Regions from separate parts of the Bradyrhizobium sp. UFLA05-125 genome, predicted to be linked through region 2. Evidence: predicted binding sites of a transcription regulator. Region 2 holds the regulator's gene; each other region holds the start of a gene.
The links. The regulator LexA, encoded in region 2, represses DNA repair genes until DNA is damaged. The targets are predictions, from matches to a motif close to TGTTCNNNNTGTGTTCNG.

Region 1 (7,546 bases), on a different contig from region 2:
GGTCGTGGCGCTATTCCTTTTGACGCGTTTTCTTCACGCGAACCGCTCCGCACTTCGCTCGAAAACGCTGCGCTACTCCTTGCGGCCGGCGAGCTGCTCTTTCAGCGCGGCGAGCTTTGCGAAGGGCGAGTTCGGATCGATGGGCCGATCGCGTTCGCGCGGGGAAGCGCTGGAGGCATAGGGGCGATGCGACGGACCGGATTCGCGGTCGCGACGATCGCGGCCCTTGTCGCGGCCACGGCCGCCGTCGCGCTCGCCGAACTTGCCCTTGCCCCGATCGCGATCCTTGTCGCGGTCCTTACGTTCCTGGCCCTCGAAGCGGCGGCCCTTGTCATCACGCGGCTCACGACGCTCGCCGCTTTGGCCGCCACCCTGGCCCTCTTCGCGTCCCTTGCGAAACTCCTTGCGACCGCCACCGTGACGATGGCGCTCGCCAGGCTTCGCGGCATCAGTGGCTGCGGCTTCGCCCTCTGCGGGGGCTGCCTGGGCGCCTTCCTGCGGACGCGGCTGGTGGTGATGGCGCGGGCGGTGCCGCTCGTGGCGCGGCTTGCGGTCCTCGTGGCGGCCGCCGGGACGCCAGACCTCGACGAGCTGCGGCTCGGCGGGGGCGGCTTCTGCCGCAGCTTCCGCAGGCGCGGCAGCATCGGAAGATGCGGCGGCTTCCACGGCGGCGGCAACATCGGCCGGCGCAGCCTCGGTGGCGGCTTCGACGGTTGCAGCTTCATCAGCCGGCGGCGCGATGCCGGGCGCATCCTCCGGCGTTACCGGCGCATCGGGCGTAGCGTCGAGCGTGGGCTCGGCATGAGGCTCTTCGTCATGCTGCTCCATGCCCGGAGCGTCCTCGACGGTAACCGGCTCGGCCGCTGCCTCAATGGCAGGCACCGCGTCATCCGCCGACAGTTCGGCAACGGCTTCCGCTGCAGCCTCGCTCGACGTTTCGGCGCTGCCTTCGACAGGCGCTGCCTCAGGCACGACCGTCTCGGCAACAGCCGGCTTCGGCGGCAGCGGCGGGCGCTTCTCCATGCGATAGCCAAGCGCGCGCAGCACGGAGGCGAAATCCTCGCCAGCCGAGCCCGTGAGCGAGGTCATCGCCTGCGTCACGACGAAGCTGCGGCCGTCGAACGCGCCGGCGGGCTTTTCGCCGGGCGAAGTCTCGCGCCAGGCCAGCGCCGGGCGGATCAGATCGGCAAGGCGCTCCAGGATATCGACGCGCACCGCGCGTTCGCCGCACTGCTTGTAGCCGAGCACGCGATAGGCATCGCGCGGCAACGCTTTGTCGGTGGGGAACGAGGTGCGGCCCGAGCTTGCCAGATGCTGTGCGCCCGACAGCGCCGACAGATCGACATTGTCGTGCTTGAGCGCCCAGAGCAGCGCGGCGAGCGCACGCCCGGCGGGCTTCAAGAGCTGCGGGAAATAGAGGTGATAGGCGCCGAACCGCACGCCGTATTTGCGCAGCGTCGCGCGCGAGGGCTGGTCGAGATCCTTCAGCTCATTGGCGATCTTCGGCCGCTCCAGAACGCCGAGCGCCTCGACGAGCTGATAGGCGATGCCGCGGGCGATGCCGGTGACGTCCTCGGCCTTCGACAGCTCGAACATCGGCCCGAGCAGCTTTTCGATATGCGTCTTGAGCCAAAGCTCGAGCCGCGCCTGCACTTTTTCTCGCGGGGGCCCGGTGAGACGCTCATCGGAAATGATGCGCAATCGCGGATGCAGCGCTTCCTCTGCGGCGACGAGGCGCGCGACCGCATCGCCGGTCCAGCGGATGGTGCCTTCCGAGGTCAGCACGAATTGCTCGTCGGGCGCAGCGGAGAGCTTCTCGGCACGTGCATTGATCTCGCCGGCGAGCACCGCCTGCGCCGCAGCCTGCAAGGCTTTCGCATCAGATCCTGCTTCCGCAGCATCCGGTGCAAAGGTGAACCCATCGAGGCGGCCGATGACGTGGCCTTCGACGATGACTTCGCCGGTCTTGCCGATTTCAGTATTCAAGCTCGTGTTCTCCCGCAGGCGGCGCATCAATACACTGGTACGACGATCAACGAAACGCTCTGTAAGCCGTTCATGGAGCGCATCTGACAATTTATTTTCGACCTCCCGCGTCACCCCCTGCCAGCGTTCGGGGTCTTTCAGCCAGTCCGGGCGGTTGGCGACGAAGGTCCAGGTGCGGATCTGCGCGATCCGGCCCGACAGCGTGTCGATGTCGCCGTCGATGCGGTCGGACTGGTCGACCTGGGCGGCGAACCAGGAATCGGGGATGCAGCCCTTGTCGATCAGGAAGCCGTAGAGCGTGGTGACGAGCTCGGCATGGGCCGCCGGCGAGAGTTTTCGGTAATCGGGGACCTGGCAGGCCTCCCACAGCCGTTCCACCGCCGCCTTGCCGTGCGCCTTGTCGCGGACCTCGCCGTCGCGGGCGGCGTGATCGAGCACGCGCATGTCCTCGGCAATCGGCGCGCGCGTCAGTGCCTCATGGCCGGGGGCCAGATTGAGCGAGACCTGCAGCGCGCCGAGCGAGGAGAAATCGAGCTTCGAGTTGCGCCATTGCAGCACCTTCACCGCATCGAAGGTGTGGTTCTGGAGCGCGTTGACGAGCTCGGGCTCGAACGGCGCGCAGCGGCCCGTTGTTCCGAATGTACCGTTGCGCGTGGCACGGCCCGCGCGGCCCGCGATCTGCGCGAACTCGGCCGGCGTCAGGCGGCGGAACTGATAGCCGTCGAACTTGCGGTCGGAAGCAAACGCGACGTGGTCGACGTCGAGATTGAGGCCCATGCCGATCGCGTCGGTGGCAACGAGGTAATCGACGTCGCCGTTCTGGAACATCGCCACTTGCGCATTGCGCGTGCGCGGCGAGAGCGAGCCGAGCACCACGGCAGCGCCGCCATGCTGGCGGCGGATCAGCTCGGCGATCGCGTAGACTTCGTCGGCCGAGAACGCGACGATCGCGGTGCGCCGCGGCTGGCGCGTGATCTTGCGATCGCCGGCAAATTCAAGGCTGGAAAGCCTGGGACGCGTGATCATGGAGGCGCCGGGCAAGAGGCGCTCGATGATCGGGCGCATGGTGGCTGCACCCAGCAGCAGCGTCTCGTCGCGGCCGCGACGGTTGAGGATGCGATCGGTGAAGACGTGGCCGCGCTCGAGATCGGCGGCGATCTGCACTTCGTCCACCGCAAGGAAGGACACATCGAGATCGCGCGGCATGGCCTCGACGGTCGAGACCCAGTAGCGCGGATTCCTCGGCTTGATCTTTTCCTCGCCGGTGACGAGCGCGACGCTCTCTACGCCGGCGCGATCGGCGATCTTGTTATAGACCTCGCGCGCGAGCAGCCGCAGCGGCAGCCCGATCATGCCGGAGGAATGCGCGAGCATCCGCTCGATGGCGAGATGGGTCTTGCCGGTATTGGTCGGCCCGAGCACCGCAGTGACGCCCGCGCCAGGCGCGCGCTCGGAAGCGAAGGAGGAGGGAGGAAAGGCCATTCTGGGGGATTAGCTAGTCGTGATTGGGCGGTTTGTCAGTGGCGATTGGTGGCGAAGTGCGCGCCACACATACCGTTGTCATCGCTTGCTCCGCTGTCATGCCCCGGCTTGACCGGGGCATCCAGTACGCCGCGGCTTCTCGGTTCAATCACAGGCGTCTCGGAGTACTGGATCGCCCGGTCAAGCCGGGCGATGACGACGGAGTGAGTGGAGAGACTCCCCGCCTCCCCCGCAACTGTCTCATTTTGCAACGCTTTCTCGCCCACGCTTAAGCTTCGGAACGACTCCGGAACGAATCGCGGCCGAATCGCTGACTCCCCTTTGCTTCCGGATTCGTTCACGCAGCATCTCGTGCCAAGTCGATTTCGGGTGCACTAGATGGAGTTTTGGCCGTCGGCACAAGCGGCGTTTTCGGGGCGAGTTCCTTAATGTTGGGGACGGGAGGGAGTCGAATCAGAATCGACTGAGAGTCAAATGGATTCATGTGGCCCAACCCTCCCCTGGAGGGGCAGGGTCGGCGCGAAGCGCCGGGGTGGGGTGATCTCTCCACGCAGGCACTGTTGAGGTGGAGAGACTTTCACCCCACCCCGCTCGCGCGACGCGCGATCGACCCACGAGCGAGCTACGCTCGTCTCGGACCCCTCCAGGGGAGGGTGAAAGCGGCGTCACACACGCCTCGCTCATTTCGGCGAAAACAACCCCATGCACAGTAGGGATAGACAAGCGGGGCCGCGCTTTCCACCATTTGTAGTGGGTCCACCATCGTCAACGCGTAGCCCGTATGGAGCGGAGCGGAATACGGGGGACCCTCGGGGCGGCACGACCCCGGATTTCGCTTCGCTTCATCCGGGCTACGGGACGACGGCCCGCCCTATTGCGTCTTCGCGACCTTGGGCGGCTGGGGGACGGTGATGAAGCTGGTGGCTTCCAGCATGGCCGGGCCCAAGGGGGTCGGGATCTTCACCCAGAACGGCACCAGGATGCGGGTGCCGGCCACCGGCGCAAACGCAATCTCGATGTTGCGCTGGGCGGCGAGGTATTTGATGACCGGACGATCGGGGATGTAGCCGGCGACGGGCACGAAATAGAGCGCGCAGACCACGACCGGGCCGCGATAGCCCTTCTCCGCCTTCACGCTCTCCATGCGCTTGAAATCGAGCCTCAGGTCGTAGCGCATGCGGCCGTCGAACACGGGGGCGCCGGTGTGGCAGGCCTCCGGCGACACTGGCTCGCCGGCGCCGGGCACGCGCAAGAGCGAAGCCGTCATCGGATCCCAGACGCCGCGGCGATGCGCCTCGGTGACGACGATGCGATCAGGGTCGACCGGCGGCTCCGGCGCGATGCCGAACTCTTTCACATTGCCCTTGTCGAGGACGATGTGGATGTCCTCGGTCTTCTTCGAGGTGGTGGTGGAGGCCTGGTAGCCGGTCGCAACCAGCGCGCCATTGACGACGCGCCCCTGGCTGGCGCCAGTGCCGGACCCGCCGGTGAAGGATTTCAGGAGGCCGATGGTGCCGCCGGACGCGGCAGCCGAAAATACGTCTTCCTGGATGTCGATGGTCCAGGCGCCGCGGCCGACCGGAATGCCTGACAGCGTCGCCTCATACTGCGCATCGAGCCGCCCTTGCGCTGCCGCCGGCGCCACATCCCAGCCGAGGCCGCAAAGGGCCATCAGCGCCAGCCAGCCGCGGGCACGCGGCCGGGGCGAGAAAGACAGAGGCATGATCACGTTCAGCTGCAATCCGATGATACCGCTAGCCCTGTACTTAAGCCAAAACCGGCGGCAAACAATGTCGGGGTCGGGCAATCAGCGCCCGGCCGCCTGGAACCGGCCTCTCTTTCCGCCCCGATTACGCCCTTTATGTGATGGTAAGGCATTTCAATCATTGCCGTTTTCGTGAGTGGGCAGTGCGTACTCGGAAACCTCTCCTGCCCCTTGTTCCGCCGTTCCCCCGTCCCGCTCCGCTGTCATGCCCCGGCTCGACCGGGGCATCCAGTACGCCGCGGCCCCTCGGTTCAATCACAGGCGCCTCGGCGTACTGGATCGCCCGGTCAAGCCGGGCGATGGCACCGGTGGGTGGGCTGAAAGCGCGCCAAATCCTTGACTACCCGCCCCTTCCCCCCTATACGTCCGCCCGCTCCCTGCAAGGACAGAGAATTTGCAACCCCCGTGGCGCCCCGAATGGCCGCCGCAAATCGCTGGGGGAAAGGATAAGGATTTTTGACATGTCTCGCCGCTGCGAACTGACGGCCAAGGGCCCCCTCACCGGCCACAAGGTCAGCCACTCCAACATCAAGACCAAGCGCCGCTTCCTGCCGAACCTCGTCAACGTGACCTTCATCAGCGAAGCCCTCGAGCGCAACGTGCGCCTGCGCGTCTCCACCAATGCGCTGAAGAGCGTCGACCACAATGGCGGCCTCGATGCCTACCTCATCAAGGCCAACGCTGACGCGCTCTCGCCGCGCGCGCTGGAATTGAAGCGCCAGATCCAGAAGAAGGTCGGCGGCGCTGTGCCCGAGAAGAAGGCGAGCTAAGAATTCTTACGAGCTGGGCCGGGGGCACGCGTAAGCGTCGCGTGGCGTAGCTTTAGAGCGTTGAGTTTGAGTGACGGCCGGGTCGAAAGACCCGGCCGTTTTTGCTTGGGCGGTCATCATCCTGGCTTCTTGAAGCCAAGTTCGATTAACTCAGCTTCAAGTTCGGCAAGAGAACTTTCCGGGATCGCCAGTACGAACAAATTGCGCGCACGGGTTACAGCAACATACCCGATGCGCCCAACCTCGCTGGCTGTTCCACCTATGAGTGAGCGCACCTGAGATTTGTCAGCGACATACATGACAGCCCCGATGCTCTCGCCTTTTACCTGATGGACAGTGGATGTGCGAAGCGGCGCTGCACCGACACTAGCTAAATCATGAGGTTGAACGATTGGCTCGTCCAACAACTCCTTCTTAGCGAGCTTATTTCCGATGTTTTCAGCCGGAGTCAGCGCAAACTCACTACTTAGCCGGTCTAATAGCGCTTTTGTGCGAGTGACAAGTTGCGGATGCCATTGAGTCGCTGCGCGCAGGCTCCCGCTTGGGAGTCCTGTGGACGAGTCGCGAATGAACGACCAGATCGCTCGCCTCAAGTTTCGCGAGTCTAAGTCTGCCTTCCGATTTAGAACATCCAACAGATCGCCATGCTTATCGGCAAGCAAACCAACCAGACCAGTACATCCGTGCCTGAAAGCATCCGTATGCTTATGAAGTTTATCCCGGCTAACAGTAGCATTCACAAAGCTACGGACGATTCCTAGCCCCTGCTGCTTTTCTCCGCCACTCCATGCATTCGTCCATTGGGTCGAGCGACAGACGATCGCCGCATCGTTGCGGTCGATTTCAGCATCATGAAGCATGGTCATGAACGCATCGATCGTTTTACTCTTCTCGGCCAATTTGTACGGAAGAAAGAAAGCGCCGTTCAGCTCTGCTGGAGCTTCACGAGCAGCGCTGTCATTTCGATTAGCAATCCTGTTAGCGACGGCAACAATGGCAGGAACCGAGCGATAGTTCGTAGCTAGATCACGCGCGATTACCCCGGCCTGCGCCGCGTAGTTTTTCAGAAACTCGCCTGTTGCTCCTGAAAATTCATAGATGCCTTGATTGCAATCGCCGATGAGCGACAGCTCGGACCCTGCTTCAACAAGCAGTTCCAGAATTCGCTGGTGCTCTGGACCGATATCTTGAGCTTCATCAACCAAGATGTACGGATATCTTCGAGCGAGGGCTCGCAGAACAAATGGCTGATCTTCCAGAATACGGATCGTCCAATACCGTCCCAACGAATGGGTATAGGCACCGACTTGTCCAAGCTTCGCAATCGCCCTCGTAGCATCAGTTCGAGGAATCTCGATTACCGCATATGACTGACCAGCCTGAAACCGAAAAACTCTTTCTGACAACAATACTCGTAAGTCTGCCGTCGCATGCGATCTCGTACCGTCGAAGACGGTGAACGACTTCAGAAAGGGCTCCCGACCATGAACCAAAAAGGGTGTCCGCGGCGCCCTCATCGTCCTATGACCATGCGGCTTGAGAA
Region 2 (7,546 bases):
TTGCGGTAGCTCAGTCTTTGGTTCCAGCTTCTTCCGGGAACTTTTTTAGCAAAATGTGGAACCAACTTATTCTGTGTATTTTTGCACAGAGTTCCCGGAACGGATCACCGCGTCGGGAGTCATATGCCCGTTGGGATTTTCTACAACGGACGCGTGATCGTGTTGGGCAAGGCATATTTCAACAAGCAAGCCTCGATTCTTCTCAAGTTCGCCAAATCAACGTCGAATTCGCAGCTGTCCGCAAAGCTGGTCAGCAAGGCGGCGGATCTGAAATCGCAGGGCGACCCCCTGCCCGAAATGGATCACAGCCTGAAGGCGCCCGACGTCGATCCGGACAATGAAACGGGAGCCACCTGATGCTAGCCGTGAGCCTGGTCGTCGCCGTGGTATGTTTGGCCACCATTATCCCGGTCTTCCTCGTCATTGAGACGATCGCGCGGCGGCCAAGGTAAGCGCACTCAACTGCGCTTGGATTTGGGCCGATCGAGACGCTGCCGTTGCGCGCGCATGCGGCTGGTCTTCTCCTTGAGCGCTTCGATCTCCTCATCGAGCTTTGCGCTCCGCGACTTCGGCGGCTCATCGCCGCGCAGCTTCTCGAGCGCTTTCTCAACCGACAGCTTTGAAGTCTCTGCCATCAGGGTTCTCCCGGACGTCTCCCGACGCGCCTTGCGTGCGGGCGCGCAGCAATTCTGAGCCGGAAGCGGAACGAGGCGATATTGTCCCAAAGGGCATCCTGCCGTCCTGCTGCTGGAAAGACATTTCATCTCCACCTTCGCGTTCGCGCCTTTTGCCTCGACGCCCGCACTCGGCTAGAACGCAACGCGACCTGTCCTTACGATTTGCCCAGCAGGAGTTCAGCCCGTGGCCCTGATGCCGGTTTCCGACGCGCTCGATGCGGTGCTCGCGGGCGTCGAGCCTGTCGCCGACGAGATGGTTGCGCTCGATGCGGCCTACCATCGCGTGCTGGCGCGCGACGTCGCGGCGCGGCGCACGCAGCCGCCGCAGGCGATGTCGGCGATGGATGGCTATGCGGTGCGCGCTGCCGATGCGGCAGAGGTGGGCACAGAGCTCACCGTGATCGGCGAGGTCGCAGCAGGACGACCGTTTGCGGGAACGGTCGGTGCGGGTCAGGCAGTACGGATCTTCACGGGCGGCGTAGTGCCCGATGGCGCGGACGCGGTGGTAATCCAGGAGGACACAGTCGCTGACGGCAGGCGCGTCACGGTCAAGGAGGCCGCGATCGTTGGAAGGCACATCCGTCCCGCCGGCGTCGATTTCCGCGAAGGCGACGTGCTCCTGCGAGAAGGAGCAAGGCTCACCGAACGCGACCTATCACTCGCCGCCGGCATGAACCATCCGCAGCTAGCCGTCCGTCGCCGGCCCAGGATCGCGATTCTCGCGACCGGCGACGAACTCGTGATGCCGGGCTCAACGCCGGGCGCGGGCCAGATCGTCTTTTCCAACGGCTATGCCCTGCACGCGCTGGCGCGGGCCGAGGGCGCCGAAACGGTCGATCTCGGCATTGCCGCCGATACCGTTGCGGCGACCAGCGCCGGCATCCGCCGCGCCCGCGAGAGCGGCGCCGACATCCTGATCACGACCGGCGGGGCCTCAGTCGGCGACCACGACCTGGTGAGGCCGGCGCTTCAGGCCGAAGGTTTCGAGATGGCGTTCTGGAAGATCGCGATGCGGCCGGGCAAGCCGATGATGCACGGCCGTCTCGGCGCGATGCGGGTGATCGGCCTGCCCGGCAATCCGGTCTCGTCCTATGTCTGCGGCTTCCTGTTCATGGTGCCGTTGATTCGCGCGCTTGCTGGCCGCTCTCGCGTTCATCACCGCCGCGAGCGCGCCGTGCTCGGGCGCGACGTCGGGCCCAACGACGTCCGTGAGGATTATCTGCGCGCCCGGCTCGAGGAGCGCGAGGACGGCACGCTCGTGGCCGTTCCCGTCAACCACCAGGACTCCTCACTGCTTGCGAATCTCGCTATGGCACAGGCACTTCTCGTGCGCGCGCCGTTCGCGCCGAAGGCTGAAGCAGGCACGCCTTGCGAGGTGTTGCGGCTGCCCTTGTGAGGGCGATCTGATTCACGTGTAGCGCGAACTTCGCTGCGTTCACCCAAAATTAAGTGGTTGCGGAACACATATCGAACATATAGTGTCCGTTCATGATTTGTTTCGAGCATCTAGCGGCTTCTGCTGAATCTGGCGTCTCGGAATCGAACGACATCAACCGGGGGATTTGGTCGAGATGTTAACGCGCAAACAATACGAGCTTCTGCGGTTCATCAGTGAGCGCCTCAAGGAAAGCGGCGTGCCGCCCTCCTTCGATGAGATGAAGGACGCGCTCGATCTTCGCTCGAAGTCGGGCATCCACCGGCTGATCACTGCGCTGGAAGAGCGCGGCTTCATCCGTCGCCTGCCCAACCGCGCGCGCGCCATTGAGGTCATCAAGCTGCCCGAGCTTCAGGCCGCGGGCGCCGGCCGCCGCGGCTTCACGCCGAGCGTCATCGAAGGCAATCTCGGCAAGGTGCGGGGCGTAAGCGCTCCCGTCGACGACGGCGATCGCCCCGTCGCCGTGCCCGTGATGGGACGGATCGCAGCCGGCACGCCGATCGAGGCATTGCAGACCCGCAGCCACACCATCAGCGTGCCTCCGGACATGCTCGGCTCGGGCGAGCACTACGCGCTCGAAGTGCGCGGCGATTCGATGGTCGACGCCGGCATCCTGGATGGCGACATGGCGCTGATCCAGCGCAACGAGACCGCCGACACCGGCGACATCGTGGTGGCGCTGATCGACGATGAGGAAGCGACGCTCAAGCGCTTCCGCCGTCGCGGCGCGTCAATCGCGTTGGAGCCCGCCAACACCGCCTATGAGGTGCGCATCCTGCCGCCGAACCGGGTGAAGATTCAGGGCAAGCTGATCGGGCTGTACCGGAAGTACTGATTGCCCGCCAGATTGCCGGTTATTGCGCAACGATGCGGGCGGACGGATTGTCCGCTCCGGCAAAATGGTGTTTTCGCTTCCATTGTGATTATCCCCACACCTGCGCGAAGCTAATCCTCGAGCATGGCAGGCGCGAATGCGCTGTGCACGATGCAGAGGACAAAACCCATGCGGCAGATGATTTTGAGCGCAATCTCGGCAGCCTTGATCGCGGAATCGGCATCCGCGAGCGATGCAGCGCAACACCAGCATGGCGCCCGCAAGGCAGAGCACGCGGCAACCAGCGCGCCATTCCGCAAGTCCAACAATGCGATCGCACCTGCGGCGCAGGTGAGATGGCCCTATTCGGGGTACTCCGCTCCTGCCGGCCGCTGATGGAAGCTCGCGTAAGTGAATGGCGTGAACCAAGATAGACTGGCGGCGCGAGGCTTTGTTCCTGGTGTGCCGGGAAAGATAATGTGATCGGGCGACGCGCAGACGGGCCGCAGATTTGCCCACAAAAGCGATACACTCCAAGGCTTCCAACTCTGATAGAGGCCTGCGCCTCCGGGGGGGCGCGGACCTGCTATCTCGCATGAGGAGCACTCCGATGTGTGACTACAGCCTACATGCCGTTGCGACCCGCCCCGCTCAAGTCGGCGAGACGATCGTCACGACAACCTTCCGCGGCACCTCGACGCGTGGATTTGCGTCGGAGCGTGATCTCTCGGTTGCCGTCTGCCTCCTGCCCGGCACCGAGCTCGCCTTCGCCGACAACGTCCGCTACGACAATCGCTGGATCTGGACGCGCACCGTCAATTCCCGCGTCGGCAAGTTCGGTAAGGTCGATCCGCACATTCCCGATCGTCATCATGATGCGATCGAATTCCCCGACGGCAACTACGTACTGGTGACGCAGCTCGTCGAGGGACAGCGTGCCACGGTTCTGCAATTGCCGGTAACGCAGCCGCTCGGCGAGAAGACTGAGCAGCCCGCCGTCGAGCAGCACACCACCACGACGCCTACGACACGCCTGCCGATCGGCTGACGCGTCTTTCAATTCTCGGCCTGCAGGTCGGCCTCCGACGGCGTAGCATCCTTGCTGCGTGGAGTAGCCGGCCGCGGTGCGAGGCTGAGCTCGAAATCACTATCGCCGGCCCCGGCCGGCGACCAGGGGCGGTTTGCGCCCCTTATTTTTACCGTTCGCAGCGTGAAACCGTCGCCCTCGCGCGATAGCGCGAGCGCTCCTTGCGTCTTCAGACGCTCGCGATCCACGACCATCGCCGTGCAATCGGTTGCTGCCGGCTTCGCCGTCACCACCAGCGCGGCGCGGCTGCAATCATCCGCCAGCGCATCGACACGCAGCGAGAGCGCGACCAGGCGACCATCGGCGAGCGGTGTCACGCAGCCGGCCTCGTCGCATGAGACGCCGTCGGCGAGCGACGGATCCGTCGCACTGCGCGGATCGGCATCGGCCGCAAGCCACTCCTTGAGGAGAAAATTGTCCTTGCCGGTTCGGATCAGGTGCAGTTGGCCGTCCCTGCCGCGCACCGCGACGCTGTGGCCGTCGCCTGCGATCAGGATGTCGGGCTGGCGCATATGCAGCGCCCAGCCGATCGCGAGCGCCAACACGACGACACCCGTCCAGCGCAGCGGCGTCCGCAACAGGCCCATCACGACGAGGCCGATGCTGGCGGCAATCAGCGGACCGGCGCCGAAGGCGGTGATGCGTCCGACCGCGCCCGGCAACGCCGCGACCCAGCGCGTCACGACGACCATCCAGTCGATGCCGATCCCCATCAACCACCAGAACACGCCGTCGAGCCCGAACGGCGCTGCGATCAGCCCCAAAAGTCCGGCGGGCATCACCAGCGCCGAGACCACCGGCATCGCCGCGAGATTGGCGAGCACGCCGTAGGGCGTGACGCGGTGGAAATGGAAGGCGGCATAGGGGGTCGTTGCGAGCCCCGCGATCAGCGAGGCCATCAGCAGCATGACGAGTTCGCGGCCCCCCCAGAGCGCGATGCGCGCGGTGGCGGAGTCGTCGGGCGAGGCCAACAGCTTCGGCATGCCGATCTGCACCAGCGCGACAAGACCAAGCGTTGCCGCGAACGACATCTGGAAGCTCGGGTGCACCAGGGCCTCCGGCGCAACAGCGAGCACGATCATCGCGGCAACCGCCAGCGTGCGGAAGGTGATGGCGCGGCGATCGACTATCACCGCGATCAGCACTACCGCTGTCATGAAGAAAGAGCGCTGTGTTGCGACCTCGGCGCCGGACAGCAGCAGGTAAAACGCAGCGGCCACAAGTGCTGCCGCCGCGGACCATTTCTTGATCGGATGGCCCGCCGCAAATCCCGGGATCAACGCCAGCAGCGCGCGTACCGCAAAAAACACCACGCCGGCGACGACCGCCATGTGGTAGCCGGAGATCGACAGCACGTGCCCGAGGCCGGAGATGAACATCGCGTCGTTGACGGGCTCGGTGATCGCATCGCGCCGCCCGGTAAGGAGCGCGGTGGCGATCGCACGATTGTCGCCGTCGAGCGTGGCGCGGATACGCGCGTCGATTGCATCGCGCAGGCCCTGCATGATCGCGGCATAGCGCAGCCGCAAGCCTCCGGTCTCCGGTGCCGCGGCAACCGTGATCGCCCCCATCGCAAAGCCGGACGCGCCGATGCCCTGAAAAAACATGTCGCGAGCGAAATCATAGCTGCCGGGACGCAGCGGCGCGAGCGGCGGCATCAGCCGCGCCTTGAGTTGCACGAAGCTGCCGACCTCCGGCGCTGTGCCCTTGCGCACAGACAGCCGCACGCGCTCGAGCTGGATGTCGCCGCGCGGCGCCTCCATCGTAGTCACCCGCAGCACGAAGCGGTCGGTCCGCTCGCGAATATCGCGCGTCTCGACGAAGCCGGACAGCGCCACCGAATAGAGCGGCTTGGCCAGCACTGTGTGCGCGATGCGCGCCGTCTTCCAGGTCGCCGTCGCAAAGCCTGCGGCGATCGCGGCGATCATGATGGCGGGCGCGAACAACCGGCTCCGCCGCAACAGCAGGCTACCTGCCATGAGCACCAGCGCCGTGATCGCGGCGACCAAGAGCACAGGTTCGTGGTCGGCAGCAAAATAGAGTGCAATCCCGCTCCCGAAGGCCACGGGCACCCACGGCAGCAGCCGACCGGCGCCAGCTTCCGCGCTCGCCCATCCGCGCAACGTCTCGGCCAGTGACGACCACGCGCCAAAGCCTGCTGGCACAAGTCCGCCGGCCGGAAAGGCACGGCCCGTTGGCCATGTCCCGGCGATCCCTTGCGAGCGGTGTGGCCGGGGAGGCTCCGCCATTCCTGCACCTTACAATACGCGACGGGTGCGGAGGCTACCGGAAGGTGTGGGGATGCGAATAGCGGAACAGAAAGGGAACCGGCCGAGGGGCCGCTACTTTTCCTCTTCCATCGTCACCGCCACCGCCGCCTTGGCCGAGAGCCGGACCTTGTTGCCCTCGATATCGGCAACGAGGCCCTTGTCGATGAAATGATGATGGCCCTTGTGGCTGCCCTCTCCGCTGTCCTTCCTGGTCAGCTTGATGCGGTTGCCCTCGACGCGGTCGACGGTACCGATATGAACGCCGTCGGCGCCGATCACTTCCATGTGCTCTGCGATCTCTTGCATGGTGGGATCCTCGTTGGACCCACACAACGCCGGAAGAGGCAGGTTCGTTTCTCTCGTCGAAATGACGATGCCGTGCACGGCACGCTTGTCAGATCAGCGGCGCGCGCGACGAGGCGTGGTGATTGACGATTTTCCAGTCACCGTCCTCACGAATGATGACCCAGCTCATCTTGACCGAAAGCTCCGGGCGTTCCCCGGCAAGGTCAAAGGAGACAATCGCGGCCATGTTGATCAGGTCCGGCCCGACCTGCGCCGCCCGCACTTCGGAAAAGGTCGCATTTGGCGAATGCCAGCGCGGCAAGCCGTTGAAATAATCGGCAACACCATCCCTGCCCCGATAGAACTTTGGGTTGGAGCCAAAGAAGAACGCGTTCCTCGAATACAGCGACGACAGTGCCGGCGCATCCAGCCTTGCGAAGCCGGCGGACCATTTCGCGATGATGGCGGAAACGATGGCGTCGGCGTCATCTGGCATGCGGCAGCTCAGCCCTTTTCAGCCTTTGGCGACTTCCTTCGCAAACGTGTCGCGCAATCCGATCGTCCGCGAAAACACCGGCTTGCCCGGCGTCGAATCCTTGTCGCGCACGAAGTAGCCCTGCCGCTCGAACTGCATCGGCTCGGTCGCATTGCTCTCGGCAACCGACACCTCGATCCGCGCGTCGGGAAGGATCTCCAGCGACTGCGGGTTTAGATCGGCGGCAAAATTGGCCGCGTTCGGGCTCGGGTTCGAGAACAGCTGGTTATAGACGCGGATCTCGGCGGGTACGGACTGCGCCGCTGGCAGCCAGTGCATGGTCGCCTTGACCTTGCGGCCATCGGGCGCGTTGCCGCCCTTGGTCAGGGGATCATAGGTGCAGCGGAGCTCGACCACTTCGCCGGCGTCGTTCTTGATCACGTCAGTGCACTTGATGAAATAGGCGTAGCGCAGCCGCACCTCGTTGCCCGGCGACAGGCGGA
Region 3 (7,546 bases), 130 kb from region 2:
GTTCTGCTGCTTGTTCAGCGCTTCCGGCACGCCCTCGAACCACTCGCCGGCGCGCCTCACCGAGAGCTCGGAGATCTCGCCGATATGCTTGCCGCCGACCTTCACGCTCAGCGCCTCCGGCTTCAGCCGAAAGCCCTTGCAGGCCTCGCAGGGGACGTCGTGAAAGTACTTCGCCAGCTCCTCGCGCGCCCACTCGCTCTCGGTCTCGCGATAGCGGCGGTTGATGTTGGTGATGACGCCCTCGAACGGCTTCTTGGTGTCGTAGGAGCGGACGCCGTCCTCGTAGGAGAACTTGATCTCGTCCTCGCCGGAGCCGTAGAGAATCGCGTCTTTCGTCTTCTTCGCCAGATCCTTCCACTTGGTGTCGAGCGTGAATTTGTAGTGCTTGCCGAGCGCGGTCAGCGTCTGCACGTAATAGGGTGACGACGATTTGGCCCACGGCGCGATCGCGCCCTTGCGCAGGGTCATCTCCTTATCGGGGATGACGAGATCCTCGTCGACATGCTGCTCGACGCCGAGACCGCCGCAGGCGGGACACGCGCCATAGGGGTTGTTGAACGAGAACAGCCGCGGCTCGATCTCGGGGATGGTGAAGCCGGAGACCGGGCAGGCGAATTTTTCCGAGAATAGAATGCGCTCGGGGCCGCTCTTGTCGTGGATCTTGGCGGTCTTCTTTTTCTCTTCGGCCGGAGCGGCTGCGGCCGGGCCATCTGCGAACTCGACGACGGCAAGGCCCTCGGCGAGCTTCAGCGCTGTCTCAAAGCTCTCAGCGAGGCGCTGACCGATATCGGCGCGCACCACGATGCGGTCGACGACGACGTCGATGTCGTGCGGAAATTTCTTGTCGAGGTTAGGGGCCTCCGCAAGCTCGTAGAAGGTGCCGTCGATCTTGACGCGCTGAAAGCCCTTCTTGAGCCATTCGGCAAGCTCCTTCCTGTACTCGCCCTTGCGGCCGCGCACGACCGGCGCGAGCAGATAGAGGCGGGTGCCTTCGGGCAGCGCCAGCACCCGGTCGACCATCTGCGAGACGGTCTGGCTCTCGATCGGCAGGCCGGTTGCGGGCGAATAGGGCACGCCGACGCGCGCCCACAACAGGCGCATGTAGTCGTAGATCTCGGTGACGGTGCCAACGGTGGAGCGCGGGTTCTTCGAGGTGGTCTTCTGCTCGATCGAGATGGCGGGCGACAGGCCGTCGATCTGGTCGACGTCCGGCTTCTGCATCATCTCGAGGAACTGGCGGGCATAGGCCGAGAGCGACTCGACGTAGCGGCGCTGGCCTTCGGCGTAGATGGTGTCGAAGGCGAGCGAGGACTTTCCGGAGCCGGACAACCCGGTGAACACCACGAGCTTGTCGCGGGGAATCTCGACGTCGATGTTCTTGAGGTTGTGCTCGCGCGCGCCACGGATCGTAATTGCGCGCAGGCTCGAGCCCGCGTTCTGTTGTTGGCGCTTCGCCTTGATCACTTCGTCCATCCCAGTGGTCCCCAAGGAAATTCCCACGCCGCGCGGTCGCGCCGGCGTTCAGGCGCGCCTCGCCCGGAACCGGGGATGGACGCCGTTGGGTAGGCTGCGAACGTAGGAAGAACGAGAACGGATTTCCAGTGCGAGTTGCGAATCGTCAACGGATTGTTGGCGCGGTGGCGGCACCTGGCAGTAGCGCCGCCGATACGGGCAGCAAAAAGGCCGGCGCGAGGCCGGCCTTTCCGTCGAGAAGCAATCTCGAAGATCAGTACTTCGCGACGATCGGGCCGCCGAAGTGATAGTTCACGCCGACCTGCACGCTGTGCAGTTCGATCGTGCCCGAGGGCAGGCCGAAGTAGTCCTCGCTGCCAAGGCTGCGGAACAGATATTCGCCCTTGACCGACCAGTTCGGGGCAAAGAACGCCTCGATACCCGCACCAACGGTCCAGCCGGAGTGGAAGTGGCTTTCCGACGCCGTGACTCCGAGCGCGGTCATGCTGAGCTTGTTGTCGATCCAGGCATAGCCGCCGGTGCCGTAGAACAGCACCTGGTCGACGGCGAAGCCGACGCGGCCGCGCACGGTGCCGAGCGCGTTGATGCGGCTGGTGGCGGTAACGCCGGCCGCAGTGATCGACGCGTTGACGTCAGCCCAGCCGCCATCGGCTTCGAGACCGTACACGATGTTGCCGGCCTGCCAGTTGTAGCCGACCGTGCCGCCGGCGAATCCGCCCTTCATCTTCGGGTCGGTGGAGGTGTTTTCCGAAGCGTAGCCGCCGAAGCCACCGAGGTAAAAGCCGGTCCAGTTATAGACCGACGCTGCGGCTACCGGGGCCTTGGTGTAGGGGCGGGCCGCCAGATCGGCTGCCACGGCCGGAGCGAACGCGCTGAGTGCGAACAAGCTGGCCGAAGCCAACAAAACCTTCTTCATTTTCAACTTAATCCCCAGTCCCAGTTTCTGTTTTTGCCTTCCGTGCGCGGAAGGGCAGCGGACGCTCAGGTCCAGCTGATGTCGTGCTTACACCAGTGAAGCTGCGAATTGTGTGTCCGGGATGCCACACTAGGCCCAAAACAGGTTAGTATAACTGACCTATTCGCGCGACAGTTGTACCCCGCGCAGCAAAAAAGGCCGGCGCAAGGCCGGCCTTTTCGACAGGAAGAGGTTTGGCGAAGATCAGTACTTCGCGATCAGCGGGCCACCCCAACGGTAGTTCAGGCGGACGAGGCCCATATCGACGTCCTGGTCGATTCGGTCGCTGCCGAATGACACGCCGCCGGGCGCCGTGAAGCCAATGGTGCGGTGGCCCAGGAAGATGTGGTCGTATTCGACACCAACCGACCAGTTCGGCGCAAAGCCAAATTCCAGGCCGGCGCCCACCGTGCCACCCCAACGGGTCTCGTTGGCCGAGGCCAGCTGCGCGCCGCTCGGTATGTCGAAGACGTCATACTTGTCGCCGACAACTGCACCGCCGCCCTTCACGTAGAACAGCACGTTGTTCCAGGCGTAGCCGATTTGGCCGGTGATCAGGCCGAATGCGTCGATGCGCGAACGGTTGCGGTCGGTCGGGAAGACGGAGCTGGTGTTATCGCCCCGGAAGTCGGCCCAGTTGCCCTGGCCTTCGAAGCCGAACACCCACTGGCCGGTCTGCCAGCGGTAGCCGATCTGACCACCGACCGTGCCGCCGGTTGCATTGTGGCAGCCTTCACCCACGAGACTGCCGGGAACGCCAGTCACGAAGCCGGTGCTGTCGACGAAGTCCCAGCATTTGTGGGACGAACCGCCGCCGCCGTTGATGCCGATGTAGAAGCCGCTCCAGTCGTAAATTGCGGCGATCGCCGGGGGCGGAGCCTTCACGTATGGGCGTGCCGCGAGATCCGCTGCGCTCGCCGGAGCCGACAGGCTCAGCGCAACCGCACCAACAACCCCCACCACAATCTTCTTCATTTCTGTCTCTCCGGCTGTGCCGCTTCCTTCGTTCCCGAAGCGGTCAATCAGGCGCGACGCCCAATGAATTGATGTTGCGGCGAGCCTAGTCTGATTTGGGGGTAGAGTCCGTCTCCAAAAAGCAACAGTCGCGCGTGAAGTGAGCGGTTCCTAAGTTAATGAATGTTAAGTCGTATTCCTGTGCGCGGGAACCCAAAAAAGTTCCATGCGGTTCCGATAATTTGCAAGGCGTGCAACCTGATGTTGCCGCCGTATTCCGTCACCGCTTGCGCAAGAACAAAGCTGGAACATTGGCGAAGCCGGTGCTATATGTGGGGATAACCTGCGGGATCGCGGGCTCGACGATGCGCGCGAGCGTATAGGGTCCCTCAGCAAGCGGCAGCGAGCGGTTTTGGCACGGCTCCGGCTTTTTCGAACAATTTCGCAGTTTGGAGTGGAGAGCGGCGATGGCGGGAAGCATCAACAAGGTCATTCTGGTCGGCAACCTCGGCAAGGATCCGGAAATCCGCCGCACCCAGGACGGGCGGGCGATCGCCAATCTGAGCGTCGCGACGTCGGAGACCTGGCGCGACAAGGCAACCGGCGAGCGCAAGGAAAAGACCGAGTGGCACCGCGTCGTGATCTTCAACGAGGGGCTCGCGAAGGTCGCGGAGCAGTACCTGAAGAAGGGCGCCAAAGTTTACGTCGAAGGCGCGCTGCAGACCCGCAAATGGACCGACCAGAGCGGCGCCGAAAAATACTCGACCGAGGTTGTGCTCCAGGGCTTCAACTCCAACCTCACGATGCTCGACGGCCGTGGTGGCGGGGGAGGCGGCAGCTTCGGCGAGGAGCCGGGCGGCGACTTCGGCTCCTCTGGCCCCGTGAGCAGCGCGCCGCGCCGCGCGGTCGCCGCCGGCGGTGGCCGCAACAGCGACATGGACGACGACATCCCGTTCTGAGCGGACTTGCCGTTTTAAGGGGACTTACCGTTCTAAGGGGACTTGCCGTTCTAAGGGACTGGTTCGGCGCCTTCGCACAAAGGGTCATCATCTCTTACCAATTGGCTGATCAGGCTGGTGTTTACTGGCCGGATTGATGTTGTGCCTGAGGATCTGGTGTTCGCGCGATGTGAATGGTATTCACTTGATGTTAATGCTATTTACATTGCTTGCGCCGGCCTCCCAGGCGCCATCGCCAGGACGCCTCAGTCATGACCCTCGCCCCGCTGCTTGACGCCGCTCCAGCCATTCCGCTCCACGCCTTTGCGGCGATGACCGCCTTCGTGCTCGGCGTCGTCCAGTTCGCGGCTCCCAAGGGCACGCTGCCGCACCGGACCGTCGGCTGGATCTGGGTGGCGCTGATGGCTATCGTGGCAGCGTCATCGTTCTGGATCCACCAGATCCGGCTGGTAGGGCCGTTCAGTCCGATTCATCTGCTGTCGATCTTCACGCTCGTGATGCTGCCGCTCGCGGTATGGCGGGCGCATACCCATCGTGTCGCCGATCACCGGCGCATCATGATCTTCATGTTCATCGGCGCGCTGGTGGTCGCGGGGCTGTTCACGCTGCTGCCGGGACGCATCATGCATCACGTGATTTTCGGCTCGTAAAACAGGGTTCCATAGGGCCCTTTCCGGGTGCTCCCGGCGATACTTCGCGGAAGCCGTAAGTCGTTGGAAAAATAAGCGGAAAAAGCGCCTCCCGGGAGTGCGCGAGGGTGGTTATCAGACCCTCGATGCGCTATATGATTCCCGGACAGAAATTCACCGGATTCCCCCTTGGCTGACGACGACAACGACACGCCCGGCGACAAGCCGGAGCATCCTTCGGATATTCGCCCGATCTCGATCCTCGACGAGATGAAGAAGTCGTACCTCGATTACGCCATGAGCGTGATCGTGGCGCGCGCGCTCCCCGATGCGCGCGATGGCTTGAAGCCGGTGCACCGGCGCATCCTCTTCTCGATGAACGAGGAGGGCTATACACCCGACAAGAAGCACAAGAAGTCCGCCGGCATCGTCGGCGACGTCATGGGCCAATACCACCCGCATGGCGACCAGGCGATCTATGACGCGCTGGTGCGCATGGCGCAGCCCTTCTCGATGCGCGAACTGCTCGTGGACGGGCAGGGCAATTTCGGCTCGGTCGACGGCGATCCGCCGGCGGCGATGCGCTACACCGAGTCGCGCCTGACCAAGATCGCGCTCAAACTGCTCGAGGACATCGAGAGCGAGACGGTCGACTTCCAGGACAATTATGACGGCTCGACCAAGGAGCCGGTGGTCCTGCCGGCGCGGTTCCCGAACCTGCTGGTCAACGGCGCCGGCGGCATCGCCGTCGGCATGGCCACCAACATCCCGCCGCACAATCTGGGCGAGGTGATCGACGCTTGCCTGGCGTTGATCGACAATCCTTCGCTCACCATCGACGAACTGAACCACATTATCCCAGGTCCGGATTTCCCGACCGGCGGCATCATCCTGGGGCGCCAGGGCATCCGCAGCGCCTACCATCTCGGCCGCGGCTCGATCGTGATGCGCGGCAAGGTCGAATTCGAGACCATTCGCAAGGAACGCGAGGCGATCGTCATCACCGAGATCCCGTATCAGGTGAACAAGGCGACGATGGTCGAGCGCATCGCCGAGCTCTACAAGGAAAAGAAGATCGAGGGCATTTCCGACCTGCGCGACGAGTCCGACCGCGATGGCTATCGCGTCGTCGTCGAGCTCAAGCGCGACGCCATGCCCGACGTGGTTCTGAACCAGCTCTACAAGTTCACGCCCTTGCAGACGAGCTTCGGGGTCAACAGCGTCGCGCTCGACTCGGGCCGTCCGCAGACGATGAACCTGAAGGACATGCTGACGATCTTCGTCGGCTTCCGCGAGCAGGTCGTCACCCGCCGCACCAAGTACAAGCTGCGCAAGGCGCGCGAACGAGCCCATGAGCAGGTTGGTCTTGCGATCGCCGTCGCCAATATCGACGAGATCATTCGCGTGATCCGGACTTCGCCCACGCCGGCCGTCGCGCGCGATACCCTGATGACGCGCGACTGGCCGGCGCGTGACGTCGAGGACATCATCACGCTGATCGATGATCCCCGCCACCGCATCAACGCGGACGGCACCATCCGTCTGTCGCTGGAGCAGGCCAGGGCCATCCTGGAATTGCGCCTCGCGCGCCTCACGGCGCTCGGCCGCGACGAGATCGGCGACGAGCTGTCCAAACTCGCCGGCGAGATTGGCGACTATCTCGACATCCTGCGTTCGCGCGCCCGTATCCTCGACATCGTCAAGACCGAGCTCGCCGAGGTGAAGGCGGAATTCGCGACGCCGCGCCGCACCGTGATCATGGAGCAGGAAGGCGAGGTCGAGGACGAAGACCTTATCCAGCGCGAGGACATGGTCGTCACGGTCTCCCATGCCGGCTACGTCAAGCGCGTGCCGCTGTCGGCCTACCGCGCGCAGCGCCGCGGCGGCAAGGGCCGCGCCGGCATGCAGACCCGCGACGAGGATTTTGTGTCGCGCCTGTTCGTGGCCTCCACACACACGCCGGTGCTGTTCTTCTCGTCCCGCGGCCAGGTCTACAAGGAGAAGGTCTGGCGCCTGCCGATGGCGGCGCCGAATGCGCGCGGCAAGGCGCTGATCAACATCCTGCCGCTGGAGCAGGGCGAGCGCATCACCACCATCATGCCGCTGCCGGAGGATGAGTCGACCTGGGGCCAGCTCGACGTGATGTTCGCGACCACCGGCGGCAATGTCCGGCGCAACAAGCTGTCCGACTTCGTCGACGTCCGCCGCTCCGGCATCATCGCGATGAAGCTCGACGACAATGAATCAATTGTCGACGTGCAGATCTGCACCGAGCGTGACGACGTTCTGCTGACCGGCGCCGGCGGCCAATGCATCCGCTTCCCCGTCACCGACGTGCGCGTGTTCACCGGGCGTACCTCGATGGGCGTGCGCGGCATCGCGCTCGCGAAGGCCGACAAGGTGATCTCGCTGGCGATCCTGCGCCATGTCGAGACGACCTCGGACGAGCGTTCGGCCTACCTGAAGATGCGCCGCGCGGTCGCAGGCGAAGGCGCGACTGATGAGGCCGCAGAGGCCGAAACCGAGGAGACGTCGGGCGCGAGCGAGCTCTCGCAGGAGCGTTATGTCGAAATGTC

Region 1: a site for LexA is predicted at 3,745-3,762, ahead of SO156_RS13950 (helicase-related protein). Genes of this name have one in related genera too.
Region 3: a site for LexA is predicted at 3,676-3,693, ahead of SO156_RS14775 (single-stranded DNA-binding protein). Genes of this name have one in related genera too.

The regions. Positions count from the first base shown of each region.
Region 1 is NZ_JBANBJ010000011.1:141,740-149,285, forward strand. It holds gene SO156_RS13950 (helicase-related protein) at 73-3,468, opposite strand; gene SO156_RS13955 (DUF3108 domain-containing protein) at 4,340-5,140, opposite strand; gene rpmB (50S ribosomal protein L28) at 5,695-6,003, shown strand; gene SO156_RS13965 (UvrD-helicase domain-containing protein) at 6,120-7,546, opposite strand, start outside.
Region 2 is NZ_JBANBJ010000013.1:135,867-143,412, forward strand. It holds gene SO156_RS15370 (hypothetical protein) at 154-357, shown strand; gene SO156_RS15375 (hypothetical protein) at 459-635, opposite strand; gene SO156_RS15380 (molybdopterin molybdotransferase MoeA) at 862-2,073, shown strand; gene lexA (transcriptional repressor LexA) at 2,249-2,947, shown strand; gene SO156_RS15390 (hypothetical protein) at 3,116-3,322, shown strand; gene SO156_RS15395 (hypothetical protein) at 3,537-3,974, shown strand; gene SO156_RS15400 (ComEC/Rec2 family competence protein) at 3,983-6,262, opposite strand; gene SO156_RS15405 (DUF2171 domain-containing protein) at 6,356-6,589, opposite strand; gene SO156_RS15410 (YybH family protein) at 6,678-7,064, opposite strand; gene SO156_RS15415 (glutamine--tRNA ligase/YqeY domain fusion protein) at 7,083-7,546, opposite strand, start outside.
Region 3 is NZ_JBANBJ010000013.1:8,238-15,783, reverse strand. It holds gene uvrA (excinuclease ABC subunit UvrA) at 1-1,473, opposite strand, end outside; gene SO156_RS14785 (outer membrane protein) at 1,727-2,389, opposite strand; gene SO156_RS14780 (outer membrane protein) at 2,633-3,403, opposite strand; gene SO156_RS14775 (single-stranded DNA-binding protein) at 3,850-4,341, shown strand; gene SO156_RS14770 (DUF2306 domain-containing protein) at 4,593-4,991, shown strand; gene gyrA (DNA gyrase subunit A) at 5,160-7,546, shown strand, end outside.